3 regions of the Rhodococcus sp. NPDC059234 genome follow, and region 2 is predicted to be linked to each of the others. Evidence: riboswitches for the same ligand, from Rfam matches in the RefSeq annotation. Region 2 holds a riboswitch; each other region holds the start of a gene.
The links. Region 2 has a riboswitch for cobalamin ahead of ACFXGJ_RS12310 (magnesium chelatase subunit D family protein). Riboswitches for the same ligand answer to the same signal wherever they lie in the genome.
Positions count from the first base shown of each region.

Region 1 (6,737 bases), on a different contig from region 2:
CGTCATCATGAACTGGAAGCTCAGGTAGGAACCGAACAGCGCGATGATGCTCAGGTTGGCACGCACGATCGCGCCGACCCGCAGGATGCTCAGCCGGACCAGCGGATGCGCAATTCGCCTCTCCACCAACACGAACGAGGTCAGCAACGCGGCCGCGAGGGCGAAGAGTCCGAGCGTGAGCGGGTCCGCCCAACCACGCGCGGGCGCGGAGACGACCGTGTAGACGGCGAGCATCATGCCCGCGACCAGGGTGACCGCGCCCGCGAGGTCGTGCCCGCCGGTGTCGGCCGGCCGGTCCCGCGGGATGAGGACGACGGCCGCGGCGAGGGCGGCGACCGCGAACGGCACCGGCATCAGGAACGTCCACCGCCACCCGGCGCTGGTGAGCAGTCCGCCCAGGATCAGCCCGGAGGAGTAGCCGCTGGCGCCGAAGACGGAGAAGATCGACAGCGCGCGGTTGCGGTCCGGCCCCTCCTTGAAGGTGGTGGTCAGGATGGACATCGCGGTCGGCGCGGTGAAGGCCGCGGCGAGGCCCTTCACGAAGCGGGTCACGATGAGGAGGGTGCCGTCGTCGACGAGCCCGCCGACCAGTGAGGCGAGGGCGAAGACCCCCAGCGCCACCAGGAAGACGTTGCGCCTGCCGAGCAGGTCGGCCGTTCGACCACCGAGCAGCAGCAGACCACCGAAGCCGAGCACGTAGCCGTTGATGATCCATTGCAGCGAGGTGGTGTCGAGGCCGAGTTCGGTGCCGATGGACGGCAGCGCGACGCCAACCATGGAGACGTCGAGCCCGTCGAGGAACATCACGACGCACAGCACCGCGAGGATCCCCCAGAGCCGGCCGGTCCAACCTCGTTGGGCCCCCGGCGAATCCGTTGTCGTGGTCAGGTTCGGGATGGATTCGGTGATGGTCACGTGGGAGACATTAGATGCACATGCAATCAATGCGCAAGCACTAATTCTGTTTGCATTTATTTTCCTTGCACCGACTCGGGAGGCGAACTAGGATGCGGCCATGACGTCACCCGCGGAGCTGCGCGACACCTGGCGCACCCTGCTGACCCGGTACAACGGCATCGCCTGCGAACTCGACCGGCGGATGCAGAGCGCTCACGGGCTGAGCATGAGCGACTTCGAGACGCTCGACCGCCTGATGTCCGTCACCTGCAAGCACCCGCGCATGCAGGAACTGGCCGCCGACATGTACCTGAGCCCGAGCGCGCTCTCGCGCAGCGTCGCCCGGCTGGAGAAGGCCGGGCTGGTCGCGCGCTCGCTGTGCGAAGCCGACCGGCGCGGGGTGTTCGTCGACGTCACGGACGCCGGGCGCGCGGTGCATGCGGACGCCGCCGGGATCCAGCTGACGGTGCTCGCCGAGCATCTCGGCGAGCCTGCCGACGCCGACTGAGCACACCTGCCCGCGAGGCGTCGGGAGTACGCTCGCGGCCATGGCAGTCGTGAAGATCAATGCAATCGAGGTGCCCGAGGGCGCCGGCCCCGAACTCGAGAAGCGGTTCGCGCAGCGCGCGGGCACCGTCGAGAACTCCCCCGGATTCCTGGGCTTCCAGCTGTTGCGCCCGACCGGCGGCGAGACCCGCTATTTCGTGGTCACCCAGTGGGAGTCCGAGGAGGCCTTCGCAGCCTGGCGTGACGGCGACGCCCGCGCCGCCCACGCCGGTGAGGCGCGCAAGCCCGTCTCCACCGGCGCCTCGCTGCTCGAGTTCGAGGTCGTGCTCGACGTGGCCGCCAAGGCCTAAGGGCGCCCGAGCCCCGAGAACCCCGGTCGGCCGCCGGTCGGGCCGGTAGATTCACTCGTATGACCGCGGTAGTCGACTCCGCGAAACGGCACACCCTGCAGGCGCTGCTGTCGCTGCCCTCCGGCATCGTCCGCCGCCTCGCAGGGCGGCCGGTGGAGATCGAGGGCAACATCCTCGATCCCGAGATGCAGCTCGTCCTCACGCTGCGCAAGATCGAAGGCGCAGCCATCGAGGAACGACCGATCCCAGGCGGACGACGCGCGCTGGTCGACGCCGCGAAGGCGGTCGGCGGCGACCTGCCGATCGGCGCGGTCACCGACCTCGACATCGACGGTCCGGGCGGCCCGCTCCGGCTGCGCTTCTACACCCCGCGCAATCTGGCCGCGGTGTCGCCGGCCCTGTTCTTCATCCACGGCGGCGGATTCATCTACGGCGACCTCGAATCCCACGACGCGATGTGCCGTTTCCTCGCCGAGCGGGCGGGAGTCCGGGTGGTCGCCGTCAACTACCGGCTCGCCCCCGAGTCGCCCTTCCCCGCTGCCGTCGACGACGTCGAGGCGGCGTACTCGTTCGTCACCGCCAACGCGACGGGCCTGGGCATCGACCCGGACCGCATCGCCGTCGGCGGCGACAGCGCGGGCGGCAATCTCGCCGCGGTGCTCGCCCAGCGCGCCACCCGCGCGCAGGTCGGGGCGCCGCCGGTCTTCCAGTTGCTGATCTATCCCGCGGTGGATTTCGCCGTGAAGCGGCCCAGCCGGACGACCTTCGCGACGGGGTTCTTCCTGAACAAACGATTCACGGACCTCACCGAGGCGAGCTACCCGCCCGCCGGGGTGGACCTGACCGACCCGCTGCTGTCCCCGATCTACGGCGACCTGACAGGTCTGCCGCCCACCTATGTCGTGACGGCCGGGTTCGACCCGCTGCGCGACGAAGGCGACGACTACGCCGAGAAGCTCCGCCAGGCAGGAGTGGCGGTGCAACACGTCCGCGAGCCCGGTCTGATCCACTCCTTCGCGAACATGGTGGGGGTGGGGCGTTCGGGGCCCGAGGCGATGGGACGGGCCGCGGCCGCGCTGCGGAGGGCCGTCTCCACCCCGTAGCCGGTTCCCCGCCGGCACGGCATCGATTGACACCACCGCCGGGTCAATGCGAGAGTGCGCTGGTAATAGCGATGGCTGACGGGAATCCGGCGAAAGTCCGGAGCGGTCGCGCCACTGTGATCGAGGCACCGTCTCGACAGCCAGACACCGTGGCCATCGCCTGGACTTTTGAGGGACGCGCAATCCCAGGAGGAACCATGACACTCGTTCACACCCCCAGCAAGGCAACCGATTCCATCGGCATTGCGATGATCATCGCGGGCGTGGTCATGCTCGCGATGCTGACCCTGTACCTGGTCGGCTTCGACCAGGGTGCGGTCTCGCGCGGCGGCATGTACATGCACGAGCTGATGCACGACGGTCGCCACCTGCTGGGCCTGCCGTGCCACTGACCGACGCCTTCACGAAACTCCTCATCCGCGGCCTGCTGGCCGGCCTCGTCGCCGGCCTGCTGGCCGGTGCCGTCGCGTTCGTGATCGGCGAACCGCACATCGACGCGGCCATCGCGATCGAGGAGTCCGCATCCGCTCCGGCCGAGCATTCGGCGACGCCGCACGAGCACGACGCCGCGTCCGCGCACACCGACGCGACCGAGCATCCGGATCAGCCCGCCACCGAGTCGTCGGGCCACTCGCACGGCGACGACGCGCTGGTCAGCCGCGACGGTCAGCGGTTCGGGCTGTTCCTGGCCACCACGCTCGCCGGACTCGCGCTGGGCGCGATCTTCGCCGTCGTAGCCCACTACGCGCGACGGGTGAGCAACCTGTCCGGGCCGGTCCTGGGCCTGTGCCTCGCCGGCCTCGGCTGGCTCGCGATCGAGGCGGTGCCGTTCTTCAAGTACCCGGCCAACCCGCCCGCGGTCGGCGACCCGGACACCATCGACAAGCGCACCTGGCTCTGGCTCGCCTCGGTGCTGCTCGGACTGCTCGCGGTCGGGCTCGCGGCCTACGCGGCGAGGATCGTCTCGGCGCACCAGTTCCTGACCGTGCGCATCGCGGTGCCGCTGCTGGTGTTCCTGGTGGTCGTGGCGATCGGCTACGTGGCACTGCCGGGTATCAACGAAGTCGGCAGCGACTTCCCCGCCACGTTGTTGTGGGAGTTCCGAGTCTCCTCGCTGGCCATCCAGGCGACGCTGTGGCTCGCACTGGGACTCGGCTTCGCCTTCCTCACCGAGCGCGCCAACCGGCCGTCGGGGCAGCGGAACTCGCTCGCCGACGCCCGCTGACCACTTCCCCCAGCCTCCCCGATGTCACAGTGGTTCGCCTGACGCGAACCGATGTGACATCGGGGAGGTCTCGTTGGGGGGTCAGACGGCGCAGGAGCCGTCCGCGCACGCCGCGCCGTCAGCCCCCTCGCCGTCGAGGGTGACGATGCCGCCGGACTGCGCGTAGGCCTGCTCGAGCAGCTGGGTGAACACCTCGACCGGCTGCGCACCGGAAACCCCGATGGCCCGGTTCGCGGCGAAGAACGGGACACCGGTGATGCCGAGCGCGCGGGCCTCGGCGATGTCGGACCGCACCCGGTCGGCCGCGGTGTCGCCTGCGAGCGCGGCACGCACCTCCTCGGCGTCCAGCCCGACCTCGGCGGCGATGGCCACCAGCTCGTCGCGGTCGTCGACGACCCGGCCCTCACTGAAGTGCGCGCGGAACAGCGCCGCCATCACGTCGTGCCCGCGATCGCCCGCGAGGTGCACCAATCGATGCGCATCGAAGGTGTTCGCGGCGATCACGGTGTCGAAATCCATCGTCAGGCCATCCGCGGCCGCGGTCGACGCGACGTGGGCGAACATCTGCCTGACCTGCTCGGCGGGCATACCCTTCTGCCGGACGAGAGCCTCGAGCTCACCGACCCGCGCACCCACCGGGGTGTCCGGCGCGAGCTGGTAGGACCGCCACACCACCTCGACCCGGTCGCGATGCTCGAATGACGCGAGCGCGTCCTCGAATCGGCGCTTGCCGATGTAGCACCACGGGCAGGCGATGTCGGACCACACCTCCATCAGGACGGCGGGTTCGGTGGCGGCGGACGGGGCTGCGGCTGGTTCAGTGCTCACAACTGGTTGAAACGTCCACCATCGGCGTGGTGTTCCCGACCCGTCTGCGTCACACCGCATCCGAGGGTCGGCAGATGGCCGCGCGCGCACCGCGGAAGATATGAAAGTTCTTGCAATGCAATGCCATCCACCTCAATTGCGGCGGACGGCGCCGGACCGGACCCTAGTCGTTGGGGCAGTCCTTCACCCACTTGACGTTTCCGTCGATGTTGCAGCTGCCCGCGTGCGTGCCGGCGGCGAGCGCCGGGCCGGCAGCAAGGCCGAGGGGCAGCGCGGCAAACAGTCCGGTCAGGGCGATCTTGACGGCGAGGCGACGGGCAGGCGAAGCGGTGGGCTTGGTCACAGCGGTGAATCCTTACTTCGATCGACAGTCCCGAATCACGGCGCCGACATTCTCGACCTGCGCCTTCGCAGCTGTCTTCATGGGGGATCCGCGCCGGAACTGGCGGGCAGTTGCATCGGCGCGGCAAAGCCATGATATAGGGAGATTCGCCCGTTGGCGAGGGTGATCCTTGCCTTTTCTAACAAGATGCCCGTACGGCGGCCCGATCCGACCGCACCGCCCGGTGCGGTCGGGCTCGGACGAGAGATCAGACGAGGGCCGCGTCCAGCGTGATGTCCACGCCGGTCAGGGCCTTGCTGACCGGGCACGACTCCTTGGCCGCCTGCGCGGCCTTCGCGAAGCCGGCGGCGTCCAACCCGTCGACCTCACCGCGGACGGTGAGCACGATGCCGGTGAGCTTGAAGCCCGGGTCGTCCGGGCCGAGGCTGACCGCGGCCGTCACCTCCAGGCTCTGCGGGACCCCGCCTGCCTCCCCGATCAGCGCCGACAACTGCATGGCGTAGCAGGACGAGTGCGCCGCGGCGATCAACTCCTCCGGACTCGTCGTCCCACCCGCCTCCTCGGCGGCACGCTTGGGAAACGAGACCTCGAACGTGCCGACGCCGGAACTACTGAGCTCGACCTGGCCGGAGCCCTCCTGCAGGGTTCCGTTCCAGGCGGTGCGGGCGGTGCGTGTGGGCATGACGTTCCTCTCCTCGACGGGTGGGCCGGGGCCCAGTCTTCCCCCGAACCGGTCCGCGCGGAACCCGAAATCAGTGCGACTGCGGCGCCGGTTCTGCGTCGATCTCGTGGTAGTGGTCGAGCAGTCGCCGCTCCTCGTCCCGCTTCGGGTATACGAAGAACACCAGCGCGGCACCGACCAGCACGATCGCGATGGCGGCCGCGTAGGCCCTGGAGTCCCCGTCGAGGAACGCCGAGCGCGCCGCGGCCAGGATCTGGTCCGCGTACTGCGGATACCGCTCGGCGATCCCGGCGGCGCCGGCGAACGACTTCTCCAGCGTGCCCTGCACCTCGTCGCTGACCTGGTCCGCCTCACCGGACGCGGCGATCGAGGCCGCGAACGCGGCCGTGTACCCGGCGGTGAGCAGCGCGCCGAGGATCGACTGGACGATCGCGCCGCCGAGGTCACGCTGCAGATCCGCGGTGCCCGAGGCCATTCCGGCCCGCCGCACCGGCACCGAACCCGTCAACGACCGGGACGCGGGCGTGCCTGCCAGGCCGACGCCGATGCCGAGCAGCACGTAGCTGAGCGCGATCTTCCAGTACTGGGCGTCCTCCTTCCACAGCAGCAGCGCGATCACGAGCCCAGCCACGATCGCGACGTAGCCGGCCAGGAGGGTGAAGCGCGCACCGCGCGCCTCGACGAGTTTCGCCGACTGCGGCGCCACCAGCACCATGACCGCGGCGGCGGGCAGGCCGGCGGATCCCGCGGCGAGCGTGGAGTAGCCGAGCACGTTCTGCATGTACTGCTGCCCGATGTACAT
Region 1 is NZ_JBHZAH010000162.1:1,386-8,122, forward strand. Features, by position in the region: gene ACFXGJ_RS22870 (MFS transporter) at 1-915, opposite strand, end outside; gene ACFXGJ_RS22875 (MarR family winged helix-turn-helix transcriptional regulator) at 1,016-1,405, shown strand; gene ACFXGJ_RS22880 (antibiotic biosynthesis monooxygenase family protein) at 1,446-1,754, shown strand; gene ACFXGJ_RS22885 (alpha/beta hydrolase) at 1,814-2,857, shown strand; cobalamin riboswitch at 2,901-3,030, shown strand; gene ACFXGJ_RS22890 (CbtB domain-containing protein) at 3,055-3,249, shown strand; gene ACFXGJ_RS22895 (CbtA family protein) at 3,240-4,082, shown strand; gene ACFXGJ_RS22900 (DsbA family oxidoreductase) at 4,164-4,856, opposite strand; gene ACFXGJ_RS22905 (hypothetical protein) at 5,074-5,253, opposite strand; gene ACFXGJ_RS22910 (OsmC family peroxiredoxin) at 5,501-5,935, opposite strand; gene ACFXGJ_RS22915 (MFS transporter) at 6,006-6,737, opposite strand, start outside.
Region 1: linked by a shared signal. The riboswitch ahead of ACFXGJ_RS22890 (CbtB domain-containing protein) and the one ahead of ACFXGJ_RS12310 (magnesium chelatase subunit D family protein) in region 2 are both predicted to bind cobalamin.

Region 2 (6,737 bases):
CTCGGGCGCGGGGTCCGCGATCTTGCCGTCGAACAGGCCCATCACGCCCTCGACGACGGCGATGTCGCAGCCGGCGGAGCCGTGTCGGAACAGTGGCCCGATCCGGTCGGCGCCGACCAGGACGGGGTCGAGGTTGCGGCCGACGCGGCCGGCGGCGAGGCCGTGGTAGCCGGGGTCGATGTAGTCCGGCCCGACCTTGAACGGCGCCACGCGGTCACCCGCCGCCCTCAGCGCGCCGATGAGACCCGTTGCGACCGTGGTCTTTCCGCTACCCGAGGCGGGCGCCGCGATGACTACGGCGGGAACCGACCCCCCTGTCACATTCCTCGTCGCTCCGCTCGGCTCCATCACCACTCGATGCCCCGCTGCCCCTTGCGTCCGGCGTCCATCGGGTGCTTGACCTTGGTCATCTCGGTGACGAGGTCGGCGGCCTCGATCAGGGCCTGCGGGGCGTCGCGACCGGTGATCACCACGTGCTGGTTGCCGGGCCGCTCGCGCAGGGTCTGCACCACCTCGTCGACGTCGACCCAGCCCCACTTGAGCGGGTAGGTGAACTCGTCGAGCACGTAGAACTTGTGTTCCTCGTTGGCGATTCGGCGGGCCACCTCGCGCCACCCGTCCAGGGCGACCCGCGCGTGATCCTCGTCCTCGCCCTTCTTGCGGGTCCAGGACCAGCCCTCGCCCATCTTGTGCCACTGCACGGGTCCGCCGACTCCGGTCGACTCGTGCAGCTCACCGAGCGCGCGGAACGCCGACTCCTCGCCGACCTTCCACTTGGCGGACTTGACGAACTGGAACACCCCGATGTCGAAGCCCTGGTTCCAGGCGCGCAACGCCATTCCGAACGCGGCCGTCGACTTCCCCTTTCCGGCGCCGGTGTGCACGGCGAGGACCGGGGCGTTGCGACGCTGACGGGTGGTCAACCCGTCGTCGGGGACGGACTCGGGAAGCGGAACTCCCTTGGGCACAGTGCAACTCCTTCTCTGGCGCGTTGACGATCTAGGCCGCGAATGCCGCGGCGCCTGCCCGGACCACACCCGCGACCCGCTCCGCGGACAGCTCGTCGATCCGGACGTACGCGCCGCGCATCGCGCTGGCGAGCTCGCGGGCCAGGCCGAGCCGGACCATGCCGGACTCGCAGTCGACGACCACCGACGCCACGGACGCGTCGGCGAGCAGGCCGGCGGCGACCCGGGCGCGGTGCACCGGATCGGTTCCGCCGGTGGCCCGTCCGTCGGTCAGCGCGACGACCATCGCGCGGCGCTGCGGGTCCCGGACCTTCTCGCGGAGCACCACCCGACGGGCCTCGAGGAAGCCCTGCGCGAGCGGGGTCCTGCCGCCGGTGCGCAGCGACCGCAGTCGGCGCACCGCCACGTCCACCGACGAGGTCGGCGGCAGCACCAGTTCCGCCGCGGTCCCCCGCACGGTGATCACGGCGACCTTGTCCCGGCGCTGGTAAGCGTCGCGCAGCAGCGAGATCACCGCGCCGGTGACGGCGGAGAGCCGGTCACGCGCCGCCATCGAACCCGACGCGTCGACCACGAACACCACCAGGTTGCCCTCCCGGCCCTCACGCAGCGCACCACGAATGTCTGTGGGCGCCAACACCATCGGCCCTTCGGTGCGCCCCCGCGCGACCTGGTGTTCGGCGGCGGCGAAGAGCGTGCCGACCAGGTGCAGGCCGCGACCGGGCTCCACCGTCGAGCGCACCACGCGGCCCTGCTGCGAGCGGGACCGCGACCGGCGACCGGGCGCGCCCTCCCCGACACCGGGAATCGTCAGCAGTCGGGTCTTGAACTGTGCCGACGGCGCGGCGGCCGGCCGGTCGGGCGCACGCCCGGGCGCGGGCGCTTCTCGCTCCTCCGGCGACCCTTCCGGGTCGGCGGGCCCAGCGGAGGGCTCACCGGCGTCGCCCCCGTCGGGTTCCGGGGCGCCACCGCCGTCGGGTCCGTCCGGATCGGGGTCCGGTTCCGGGTCGCGTTCGGCCTGCTCTGCGGCGTCGCGCATCGCGTCGTCGAGCTGCTGCGGGTCCAGGCCCGGCTCGTCGAACGGGTCACGGCGACGCCGGTGCGGCAGGGTCAGCTCGGCGGCCACCCGGACGTCCTCCTCGGTGACGGCCGTCGCGCCCCGCCACGCGGCGTGCGCGGTGGCGGTGCGGGCGAGCACCAGGTCGGCCCGCATGCCGTCGACGTCGAAGGAGGCGCACAGGGCCGCGATCCGGCGCAGTTCGGTGTCGCTGAGCTCGATGCCGGCGAGGGCCCGGCGCGCGGCCGCGATCCGCTGGGCCAGGGCGAGGTCCTGATCGGCGTACCGGGCGGCGAAGGCGGCGGGGTCGGACTCGAAGTCGAGCCGGCGGCGCACCACCTGCATGCGGGTGTCCACCTCGCGCGAGGCGGCGACGTCGACGGCCAGCCCGAACCGGTCGAGCAGCTGCGGGCGCAGTTCACCCTCCTCGGGGTTCATGGTCCCGACCAGCACGAACCGGGCCGGGTGCGAGTGCGAGACGCCGTCGCGCTCGATGTGCACGCGACCCATCGCGGCGGCGTCGAGCAGCACGTCGACCAGGTGGTCGTGCAGCAGGTTCACCTCGTCGACGTAGAGCACGCCCTCGTGCGCGGCGGCCAGCAGTCCCGGCTGGAACGCCCGCTCGCCGTCGCGCAGGACCTTCTCCAGGTCCAGCGACCCGACCACGCGGTCCTCGGTGGCGCCGACCGGCAGTTCGACCAGCCGCGCGGGCCGTGCCCCGTCGTCGCCGGACACCGGCGGCAGCAGCGCGGCGAGGCCGCGGACCACGGTGGACTTGGCGGTGCCCTTCTCGCCGCGCACCAGCACCCCACCGATGCCGGGATGGACCGCACACAGCGTCAGCGCGAGCCGCAGCTGGTCCTGGCCGACGATCGCGCTGAACGGGAATCCCGGTTCCGGACCGGTCTGCGTCATCGAACTCAGCTGTGCCACGGTGCAATTCCCTTCACTCCCCGGTGTCCGCGCCGAGGGTCGGAGTCGATCCTCTACCGCGGCGATCTGACTCCGGCTCCCGACCGGGTCGGGTGACCGTCACAGTGGCGGGACCGTGCCTGACTTGCACAGGACTTCCCCGCGGCAGGGACATTGTTCGAGGTGACTCTATCGGGCGCAACGACGGCCGCCGCCACCGCGCCCGGTGGGCGCGATGACGGCGGCGGTTCGGTACCTGTGCTGGGTCAGACGGCGGCCGCGGTGGCGACCGCGTCCGCGGATTCGAGCTGCAGCACCCGGTTGGACCAGTCCCACACCTCGCGGAAGAGGGACTCGTTGTCGGAGAGCTTGACCCCGAGGGAGGGCACCATCTGCTTGAGCTGCGGCTCCCAGGCCTTGTACTGCTCGCCGAAGCAACGCTGCATCACGTCGAGCATTGCCGGGACCGCGGTCGAGGCGCCCGGCGAGGCGCCGAGCAGGCCGGCGATGCTGCCGTCCGCGGCGCTGACCACCGCGGTGCCGAACTCGAGGACACCGCCCTTGCCCTTGGCCCGGCGGATCACCTGGACGCGCTGCCCGGCCGTGATGAGCTCCCAGTCCTTGCCGAGCGCCTGCGGGACGAACTCGCGCAGGGTCTCGATGCGGCCGGCCTCCGACTTCGTCAGCTCACTGACCAGGTACTTCACCAGGCCGAGCTCGGAGACACCGACGCCGAGCATGGACAGCAAGTTGTTCGGCTTGACCGAACCGGGCAGGTCGGTGACCCGACCCTCCTTGAGGAACTTCGGCGACCAGCCGGCGTAGGGGCCGAACAGAAGTCCGGGCTTGCCGCCGATGACGCGGGTGTCCAGGTGCGGCACCGACATCGGCGGGGCACCGACGGCCGCCTTGCCGTACACCTTCGCGCGGTGCTGGGCGATCAGTTCGGGGTTGGTGCAGCGCAGGAACGCGCCGCTGACCGGGAACCCGCCGAAGCCCTTGGCCTCGGCGATGCCGGACTTCTGCAGCAGGTGCAGCGCGCCGCCGCCGGCGCCGACGAACACGAACTTCGCGTTGACCTTCCGGCGGGCGCCGGTGCGACGGTTGTGGACCTTGACGTCCCAGGTGCCGTCGGACTGCTTCGAGATGTCGGTGACCTCGTGGCCGAAATACACGAGACCGCCGGAGGCGCCGACGTGGCCGAGCAGCTGCTTGGTGAGCGCGCCGAAGTCGACGTCGGTGCCGCCGTCGGTCCAGTTCAGTGCGACGGGGTCGGAGAAGTCGCGCCCCTTGGCCATCAGCGGCAGGCGGCGGGCGAACTCCTCCGGGCGCTCGGTGTACTCCATGCCGGCGAACAGCGGGTGGCCGGCGAGGGCGTCGTAACGCGCCCGCAGGTACTTCACGTTGTCCGCGCCGTGCACGAAGCTCACGTGCGGGATCGGGTTGATGAACTCGCGGGGCTCGGTGAGGATGCCCTTCTCGACCGCGTGCGCCCAGAACTGCCGCGAGACCTGGAACTGCTCGTTGACGTTGATCGCTTTGGCGATGTCGACGGAGCCGTCGGAGTTCTCCGGGGTGTAGTTGAGCTCGCACAGTGCCGAGTGCCCGGTGCCCGCGTTGTTCCACGGGTCGCTGCTCTCCGCGGCGGCGGCGTCGAGCCGCTCGAACACGCTGATCGACCAGTCCGGCTGCAGCTCACGAAGGAGAGCACCGAGGGTGGCGCTCATGATGCCCGCACCGACGAGCACGACATCGGTCTTGGCCTGTACCGCGTTGTTGTCTGACACTGGAGAATCGACTTCCTTGTCCATTGGCAGTGGGCAGTCACACCGACTGCAGCCGACAGGTTACCCGGGCGTATATGGGCCGTTAACCTCACCCAATTGTGCCCCCCTGCGGGGAGGTTTCCCGCACATTACTGTTGTGATCTGTGACTACATGGGCACCGGACCTTCTTGGTGACGGATATGAGCAGCTGACGATCCCGCTCGGGACGGATCCGGACGGCGAGGGCGACGTCCTGGCTACCCTGGTCCGATACCGCCCGGAGCACGCCCCCGGCACCCGTCGCGCCGTGCTCTACGTGCACGGATTCACCGACTACTTCTTCCAGAAGCATCTCGCGGAGCACTTCCACGAGCAGGGCTACGCGTTCTACGCGCTGGACCTGCGCAAGTGCGGCCGGTCCCTGCGGGCCGGCCAGACGCCGCATTTCGTGACCGATCTCTCTTTCTACGACGCGGAGCTCGATCGCGCCCTGACCATCGTCCGCGAGGACGTCGGCGGCGGGCCGAGTGGAGCCGGCGGAACGAGCTGGGGCCCGGGCGAGGGTTCCGTGCTGCTGACCGCGCACTCCACCGGCGGGCTGATCCTGCCGCTGTGGCTCGACCGCCTGAACGCGCGGCCCGGCGGCAGTGCCGGCGCGGGCGTGCGAGGCCTGATCCTCAACAGCCCGTGGTTCGACCTGCAGGGCCCGTCGTACCTGCGCAGTGTCGGCACGGTGGCGGTCGACGCGGTCGGCCGGGTGAAGGAAAAGCTGGTCATCAAGCAGCCGCCCGCCGACGTGTACGGCCGGACCCTGCACCGCGACCACGGCGGCGAGTGGGACTACGACCTCGATTGGAAGCCGCTCACCGGCTTCCCCGTCACCTTCGGGTGGATGCGAGCGATCCGGCGCGGTCACGCCCGCCTGCACCGCGGCCTCGACATCGGCGTGCCGTCCCTGATCCTGCGGTCCAAGACGACGCACTACTCCATGCGACACACCGAGAAGTCCGAGGTGGCGGACCTCATCCTCGACGTCACACAGATCGCGAAGTGGTCGGGCTGCCTCGGCGACCGCACCACGATCGTGCCGATCGAGGGAGCCCGGCACGACGTGTTCCTGTCTCGCGAGGTTCCGCGCAAGCAGGCCTTCGACGAGGTGGACCAGTGGCTGGGCTGGTTGAACGGTCACAGCGCGTGAATCACTTCGACCTCGCGATCATCGGATCCGGTTCCGGCAACACGATTCTCGACGACCGGTTCGCCGACATGCGGGTGGCGATCCTCGAGGGCGGGACCTTCGGCGGCACCTGCCTCAACGTCGGGTGCATCCCGACCAAGATGTTCGTCTACGCCGCCGAGGTCGCGCGGGCGGTTCGGCACGCGAGCCGCTACGGCGTCGACGCGCACGTCGAGAAGGTGCGGCGGTCGGACATCGTGGACCGGGTGTTCGACCGGATCGATCCGATCTCGGCGGGCGGGGAGCGTTACCGCCGCGACGAGAACCCCAACACCACACTGTTTTCCGGCTACGCCTCGTTCGTCGGGCCGCGGCAGATCCGAACCGGCACCGGGGAGGTGATCACCGCGGACCAGGTGGTGATCGCGGCCGGTTCCCGTCCGATCGTCCCCGACGAGATCAGTCGCAGCGGCGTCCCGTACTTCACCAACGACGACATCATGCGACTGCCGGCACTGCCCGAGCACCTGGTGATCGTCGGGAGCGGGTTCATCGCGTCCGAGTTCGCGCACGTCTTCTCCGCCTTCGGCAGCCGGGTGTCGATCATCGGCCGCGGCGAGCGGCTGCTGCGGGACCTCGACGCCGACGTCTCGCAGCGGTTCACCGACCTGGCGCGACGGAAGTGGGATGTGCACCTGGGCAACCCGGTGATCGAGGTGGCGGGCGGTCCCGGCGAGGTGCGGGTGACCCTCGCCGACGGGACGGTGGTCGCCGGCGACACCCTGCTGGTGGCGACCGGGCGCACCCCGAACGGCGATCGGATCGGGGCGGAGTCCGCGGGGATCGCGGTCCGCGC
Region 2 is NZ_JBHZAH010000047.1:619-7,355, reverse strand. Features, by position in the region: gene ACFXGJ_RS12320 (cobyrinate a,c-diamide synthase) at 1-321, opposite strand, end outside; gene cobO (cob(I)yrinic acid a,c-diamide adenosyltransferase) at 348-968, opposite strand; gene ACFXGJ_RS12310 (magnesium chelatase subunit D family protein) at 1,000-2,940, opposite strand; adenosylcobalamin (AdoCbl) riboswitch at 2,967-3,121, opposite strand; gene mqo (malate dehydrogenase (quinone)) at 3,204-4,748, opposite strand; gene ACFXGJ_RS12300 (alpha/beta hydrolase) at 4,868-5,902, shown strand; gene mtr (mycothione reductase) at 5,899-6,737, shown strand, end outside.

Region 3 (6,737 bases), on a different contig from region 2:
CGGAATCCGAGGACGAATCACGGTGCGGCCCAAGGATCCCGCGGCGAGAAGCCGATACACCCGTGCGAGGGTGTCGGCCTCCACGCGCTCGGCGGTGCGCCACAGGCCCTGCATGACCACCGGCGTCCCGAAGCCGTGGTGGGTGCGCAGGAACATCTCGTCGACCACCGAGAGGCGGTCCGGCCGGGTGTTCAGCCGAAGCTCCCGTGCCTGCCCTCGCCTGCCTCGAAGCGGGCTGCGCCCGCGAGGGCGTCGGACTGCACGGACAGCAGGCCGTGCTCGAACTCCCGGCGCAGCGCGTCCTGCTCGTCCAGGCCCTCCTGCTCGAGCAGCGAGAGCCGGTCCTGGCGCAGGCACGTCTGGGGGAAGGCGGCCAGCTGCAGCGCCAGTGCCTCGGCCTCCGCGCGTGCCGCACCGGTCGGCACCACGCGGTTGACCAGGCCCATCGCCAGCGCCTCCGCGGCGTCCACCGGCCGGCCCGTGAGTACCAGGTCCATCGCCCTGCTGCTGCCGATCAGCCGCGGCAGGCGGACCGTGCCGCCGTCGATCAGGGGCACCCCCCACCGACGGCAGAACACACCCAGCACCGCGTCCTCCTCGGCGACGCGCAGATCGCACCACACGGCCAGTTCGAGGCCGCCGGCCACCGCGTGCCCGGAGATCGCGGCGATCACCGGCTTGGACAGTCGCATCCGGGTGGGCCCCATCGGGCCGTCACCGTCCGGGTCGAGCCGGTTCGAGCGGTCGGTGCCGAGCCCCTTGAGGTCGGCTCCGGCGCAGAAGGTGCCGCCCTCGCCCCAGAGCACCGCGATCGCGGCATCGGGGTCCGCATCGAAGGCGGTGAAGGCCTCGGCGAGGGCCGCGGCGGTCGGGCCGTCCACGGCGTTGCGGACTTCGGGCCGGTGGAGAACGACGGTGGTCACGGGCCCGTTTCGTTCGGTGCGCACGCTCATGCGGCTGACGCTACCCCGAGGAAAATCGCTCAGGCCACCCACAGGATGGGGGCGCATACTGGAAGTTCAACACCAGCTGATCCGCATCAGCGCCCGATTTCCGTGGAGCACGATCATGGTCCCGAGCACGCAATGGAGCACCTGGGGGAGTGAGGTCGAGGTGCGCGTCACCGAATGGGCGGCGCTCACCGCTGCGGCGGAGATGGTGTCGGCCACCCTGTCTGACGTGCAGTCCGCGTGCGACCTCACGCGCGGGGACGCCGAGATCCACGCGGTCAATCTGGCACAGGGCACGCCGATCAGGGTCAGCCCGCGCCTGACCGAGCTGATCCGGTCGGCGCTGTGGGCGGCCAGGATGACCGCGGGCGCGGTGTCGCCGCTGTCGCTGGAGGCCGGCCTGGTCCCGACCTCCCACCCCACGCCGGAGTTCACGGACGTGCGACTGGACGGGGACACCGTGTTCGCGCCGTTCGGGGTGTTTCTCGACATCACCGGGACCGCCAAGGCGGGCACCGCGCACCGGGTGGCCCGGGTCGCCGCCGACAACCTCGAATGCGGCGTGATGGTCCGCGTCGACGACATCGTCGCGACCTCCGGGCACTGCCCGATCGGAGGCTGGCAGGTCGGGCTCGGCGGGTACCCGTACGGGGGCGGGGAACAGGTGGAGGTGGTGTCCGGCCGGACGATGGCATCGGCCCGCGCCACCGCGCCGACCGGGGACGCGGCGGACGGTGGGGTCGACACGGTGACCGTGATCGCCGAGGACGGACTGTGGGCCTACGCCGCCGCGACGGCCGCGCTCGCTCGCGGCGTCGCCGCGCTGCGGTGGCTCACCGAGAACGACCTGGCGGCCCGGGTCGCCTATCGCCGTGGGAGCGTGCGCACGACCGACGCGTGGCTGAATCTGTGCCCCCACGGGCACGTCGCGTGAGCGGTCTCAGACCGCCCGGCCGCGCCGGCTCCGGTACCAGCGCACCAGCGTGTCGGTCGACGAATCATCCTGTCGGGCAGGTGCTCTGGCATCGGTGAGCACCGGTTCGAGTTCGAGGGCCTGCACCTTGCCGAGTTCGACGCCCCACTGGTCGAAGGAGTCGATGCCGAACACCACGCCCTCGACGAAGACCTGATGCTCGTAGAGTGCGATCAGCTGGCCGAGCACCGACGGGGTGATCTTCGGCGCGAGGATGGTCGTCGACGGCCGGTTTCCGGGCATCACCTTGTGCGGCACCAGTTCCGGCTCGGTGCCCTCGGCCGCGATCTCCTCGGCGGTCTTGCCGAAGGCCAGCACCTTGGTCTGCGCGAACAGGTTGCTCATGAGGATGTCGTGCATGCTGCCGGTGCCGTCGACGGTCGGCAGGTCGTCGGTGGGCTCGGCGAATCCGATGAAGTCGGCCGGCGCCAGTCGGGTGCCCTGGTGCAGCAGTTGGTAGAAGGCGTGTTGGCCGTTGGTGCCGGGCTCGCCCCAGAAGATCTCGCCGGTCGGTGAGCTCACCGGGGATCCGTCGCATCGCACCGACTTGCCGTTCGACTCCATGGTCAGCTGCTGCAGGTACGCCGCGAACCGGCCGAGGTCGTTCGAATAGGGCAGCACCGCACGCGAATCCGCGTCGAAGAAGCTCGAGTACCAGACGCCGATCAGGCCGAGCAGGGCGGGCGCGTTGCGTTCGAGCGGCGTCTCGGCGAAGTGCCGGTCGATGGTGTGGAAACCGGCGAGGAACTCCGCGAACGCCTCCTTGCCGATCACCGCCATCACCGACAGTCCGATCGCGGAGTCCACCGAGTACCGCCCGCCGACCCAGTCCCAGAAGCCGAACATGTTGTCGGTGTCGATCCCGAAGTCGGCCACCCGCTGCGCGTGGGTGGACACGGCGACGAAGTGCTTGGCGACGGCGTCCTCGCCCAGCGCGGCGGTGAGCCAGCGCCGCGCTGCGGTCGCGTTGGTGAGTGTTTCGAGGGTCGAGAACGTCTTCGACGCGACGACGAAGAGGGTGGTCGCCGGGTCGAGCCCGGCCAGCTTGCTCACCAGGTCGGCCGGGTCGATGTTGGAGACGAACCGCGCCGCGATGCCGGCGTCTGCGTAGTGCCGCAGCGCCCGGTACGCCATCACCGGGCCGAGGTCGGATCCACCGATCCCGATGTTGACTACGGTGGCGATCCGTTCGCCGGTCGCTCCCCGCCAGTCGCCGGACCGGAGGCGGTCGGTGAACGCTCCCATCCGGGCGAGTACCTCGTGCACGTCGGCGACGACGTTCTGGCCGTCCACGGTCAGCGTGGCGTCCGCCGGCAGGCGCAACGCGGTGTGGAGCACGGCGCGGTCCTCGGAGGAGTTGATGTGCTCGCCCCGCATCATCGCGTCGCGGCGCTCCTCCACCCCCGCGGTGCGGGCCAGTTCGACCAGCAGTCGCAGCGTCTCGCGGTCGACCCGGTGCTTGCTGTAGTCGATGTACAGGTCACCCGCGGTGACGGTGAGTTCTCGTCCACGCTCCGGGTCTTCGGCGAAGAATTCACGAAGGTGCCGGTCGGCGACCTGATCGTGGTGCGCGCGCAACTTCTGCCAGGCCGATGTCGCGGAGATGTCGAGACTCATGCACTCGACATTAGTGGTCACGGATCGGGTGCGGGGGTCTACTTCCAGCCCTCGAGAACGCTGAATCGAACCAGGAAGCGTAACGGCTAGTCTGGTGGATGCAGTTGGTTCGCCGCGCCTGCCCGTGAGGAGTCCCGAAGGTCGGGCGCGGCGTCGAAGCTTCTCGGCGTGTCCGAGGGGCGAAGAGGGAACCCGGTGAGAATCCGGGACTGTCCCGCAGCGGTATGCAGGAACGACCGCCGTCATCAGCACTGGGCACCAGCCTGGGAAGCGACGGCCAGTAGGTCGGGTGAGAACCCGGTGCCCGTGAGTCCGAAGACCTGCCGCCTGCGCCGGGTACGCCGTGCCCGGCGGTTTGCCGCCTCGTGGACTGGGCGTGTGGGCCTGAGCGTGGCAGTGCGTGGCGTCCCTCGTGCGGGGGACCCGGGGCCTCGTCAGGTGTACCCGTCCTCCGGTGGCAGCCACACCTACGCACGCCATGGAGCACTTTCGTGACCACTGCAACACCTGATCCGCAGGCCATCCGATTCTCGTCGACGGTGCTGGGTTCGCCCCGCATCGGCCCGCGCCGCGAACTCAAACGTGCCGTCGAGGACTACTGGGCCGGGCGGGTCGACCGGGCCGGCCTCGAGGCGGTCGCGCGCGAGTTGCGCGCCCGGACCTGGGCGGAACTCCGCGACGCCGGTCTGGACTCGATCCCGGTCAACACCTTCTCGTTCTACGACCACGTCCTCGACACCGCGGTGATGCTCGGCGCGTTGCCGTCGCGGGTGCGCGACGCCGGTGACGAGCTCGAGCGGTACTTCGCCGCAGCCCGCGGAACCGGTGAGGTGCTACCGCTGGAGATGACCAAGTGGTTCGACACCAACTACCACTACCTCGTGCCGGAGATCGGACCCGACGTCGACTTCGCCCTCGACCCGTCGAAGGTGGTGGGCGAGCTGGAAGAGGCTCTCGCACTAGGGATCGCAGCGCGTCCGGTGGTTCTCGGCCCGATCACCTTCCTGCTGCTGTCCAAGCCTGTCGACGGGGCGGGTGTTCTGCTCGACCGCGTCGACGAGCTGGTCCCGCTCTATGCGGACCTGCTGCGCCGACTCGCCGAAACGGGCGCGACGTGGGTGCAGCTCGACGAGCCGGCGCTGGTCGCGGATCGGACGCCGGACGAGATCGAGATCGCGCGTCGGGTCTACGAGCAGTTGTCGGCGCTGTCCGGGCGCCCGGCGATCCTGGTCGCGTCGTACTTCGGCGATCTCGGCCCTGCGCTGCCGGCGCTGGCGAGCACCGGCATCGAGGCGCTCGCGGTGGATCTGGTGGCGGGATCGGCCGCCGACCTGCTGGCCGCCGCCCCAGCGCTGGCGGACAAGCTGGTGGTCGCCGGCGTGGTGGACGGACGCAACGTCTGGCGCGCCGACCTCGAGCGCGCGCTCGCCACGCTCGAGTCCCTGAACGGCGCCGCGGGCGCGGTGGCCGTGTCCACCTCCTGCTCGTTGTTGCATGTGCCGTACGACCTCGCGCCCGAGGAACGGCTGGACCCGGCGTTGCGGTCCTGGCTGGCGTTCGGGGCGGAGAAGGTCGGGGAGGTGGTCGCGCTGTCGGTGGCACTCACCGCGGGCCGGGCGCTCGTCGCCGACGCACTGGCGGCCTCGGCGTCGGCGGCCGCGGGCCGGCGGTGCGATCCGCGGCTGCACAACCGAGGCGTGCGGGACAGGCTCGCGGCGGTCGCCGCAGATCGCGGGCCCGCCGCGACCCGCCGTGGACTCCAGGAACAGCGACTCGAGCTGCCGCTGTTGCCGACCACGACCATCGGGTCGTACCCGCAGACCTCCCGGATCCGAGTTGCGCGTGCCGCACTGCGCTCCGGTGCGATCGATCACGAGGAGTACGTCGCGCGGATGCGCGCAGAGATCGCGGATGTGGTTGTCCTGCAGGAGAAGCTCGGTTTGGACGTGCTGGTGCACGGCGAGCCGGAACGCAACGACATGGTCCAGTACTTCGCCGAACAGCTCGACGGGTTCGCGGCGACCGAGTTCGGCTGGGTGCAGTCCTACGGTTCGCGGTGCGTGCGCCCGCCGATCCTGTTCGGCGACGTCTCCCGGCCCCGGCCGATGACGGTGGACTGGACCGTCTACGCGCAGTCCCTGACGGACAAGCCCGTCAAGGGAATGTTGACAGGGCCGGTGACGATCCTGGCGTGGTCGTTCGTCCGCGACGACATTCCGCTGGCCGAGACCGCCCGTCAGGTCGGGCTCGCGATCCGGGACGAGGCTGTCGACCTGGAGGCCGCCGGGGCGGCGATCGTGCAGATCGACGAGCCTGCGCTGCGGGAGCTGCTGCCCCTGCGCGCCGCCGACCAGCGTGTCTATCTCGACTGGTCGGTCGCGGCGTTCCGCCTCGCCAGTTCCGGCGTCGCGGATTCCACGCAGGTGCACACCCACCTGTGCTACTCCGAATTCGGCGAGATCATCGACGCGATCGTCGGCCTGGACGCCGACGTCACGTCGATCGAGGCAGCGCGCTCACACATGGAGGTTCTCGACGACCTCGACGCCGTCGGTTTCGACCTCGGCATCGGTCCCGGCGTCTACGACATCCACTCTCCGCGGGTGCCCGCGATCGAGGAGATCGCCGAGTCCCTGCGCGAGGCGCTGAAGGCCGTTCCGGCGCAGCGGCTCTGGGTGAACCCGGACTGCGGCCTCAAGACCCGTGGCATCGCCGAGGTCGAGTCCTCGCTGCGCAACCTCGTTGCGGCGGCGGAAGTGGTGCGGTCCGAACTGTAGTGGCGGCCGGCGCATCCGCCCTCGGCCGGTGTCGAGGGTGGATGCGTCGTACGGCGGCCGGGGATTGCGTCGCGGTTCACGTGAAACATCCAGCCACAGAGTCGGATCGGTGCTGTCGCGGCTCTGGCGCGGACGGGCCCTTGACCCGGCCGGCCGTCGCGGGTACGCATGAATGCGAGGCGTTTGTCGACCCCGCCGCCCGGCAGGTTCTGCGCATGCGACGAAGTCCGGTGGTGGAGTTCGCGCGTGGGCTCGTCGGACTCGGGGTGACTCTCATGGCTGATGTCGACGTCGACTACTGCGTCGTGGGCGCGGGTTTCGCGGGCCTGACCGCGGCGCTGCGGCTCACCCAGTCGGGCCATTCGGTGGCGCTGCTCGAGGCTCGTGACCGCCTCGGCGGGCGCACCTTCACGGAGGTGC
Region 3 is NZ_JBHZAH010000135.1:425-7,161, forward strand. Features, by position in the region: partial or broken gene ACFXGJ_RS21430 (hypothetical protein) at 1-168, opposite strand, end outside; gene ACFXGJ_RS21435 (crotonase/enoyl-CoA hydratase family protein) at 192-953, opposite strand; gene ACFXGJ_RS21440 (FAD:protein FMN transferase) at 1,069-1,884, shown strand; gene pgi (glucose-6-phosphate isomerase) at 1,891-3,540, opposite strand; cobalamin riboswitch at 3,691-3,883, shown strand; gene metE (5-methyltetrahydropteroyltriglutamate--homocysteine S-methyltransferase) at 4,032-6,317, shown strand; gene ACFXGJ_RS21455 (flavin monoamine oxidase family protein) at 6,593-6,737, shown strand, end outside.
Region 3: linked by a shared signal. The riboswitch ahead of metE (5-methyltetrahydropteroyltriglutamate--homocysteine S-methyltransferase) and the one ahead of ACFXGJ_RS12310 (magnesium chelatase subunit D family protein) in region 2 are both predicted to bind cobalamin.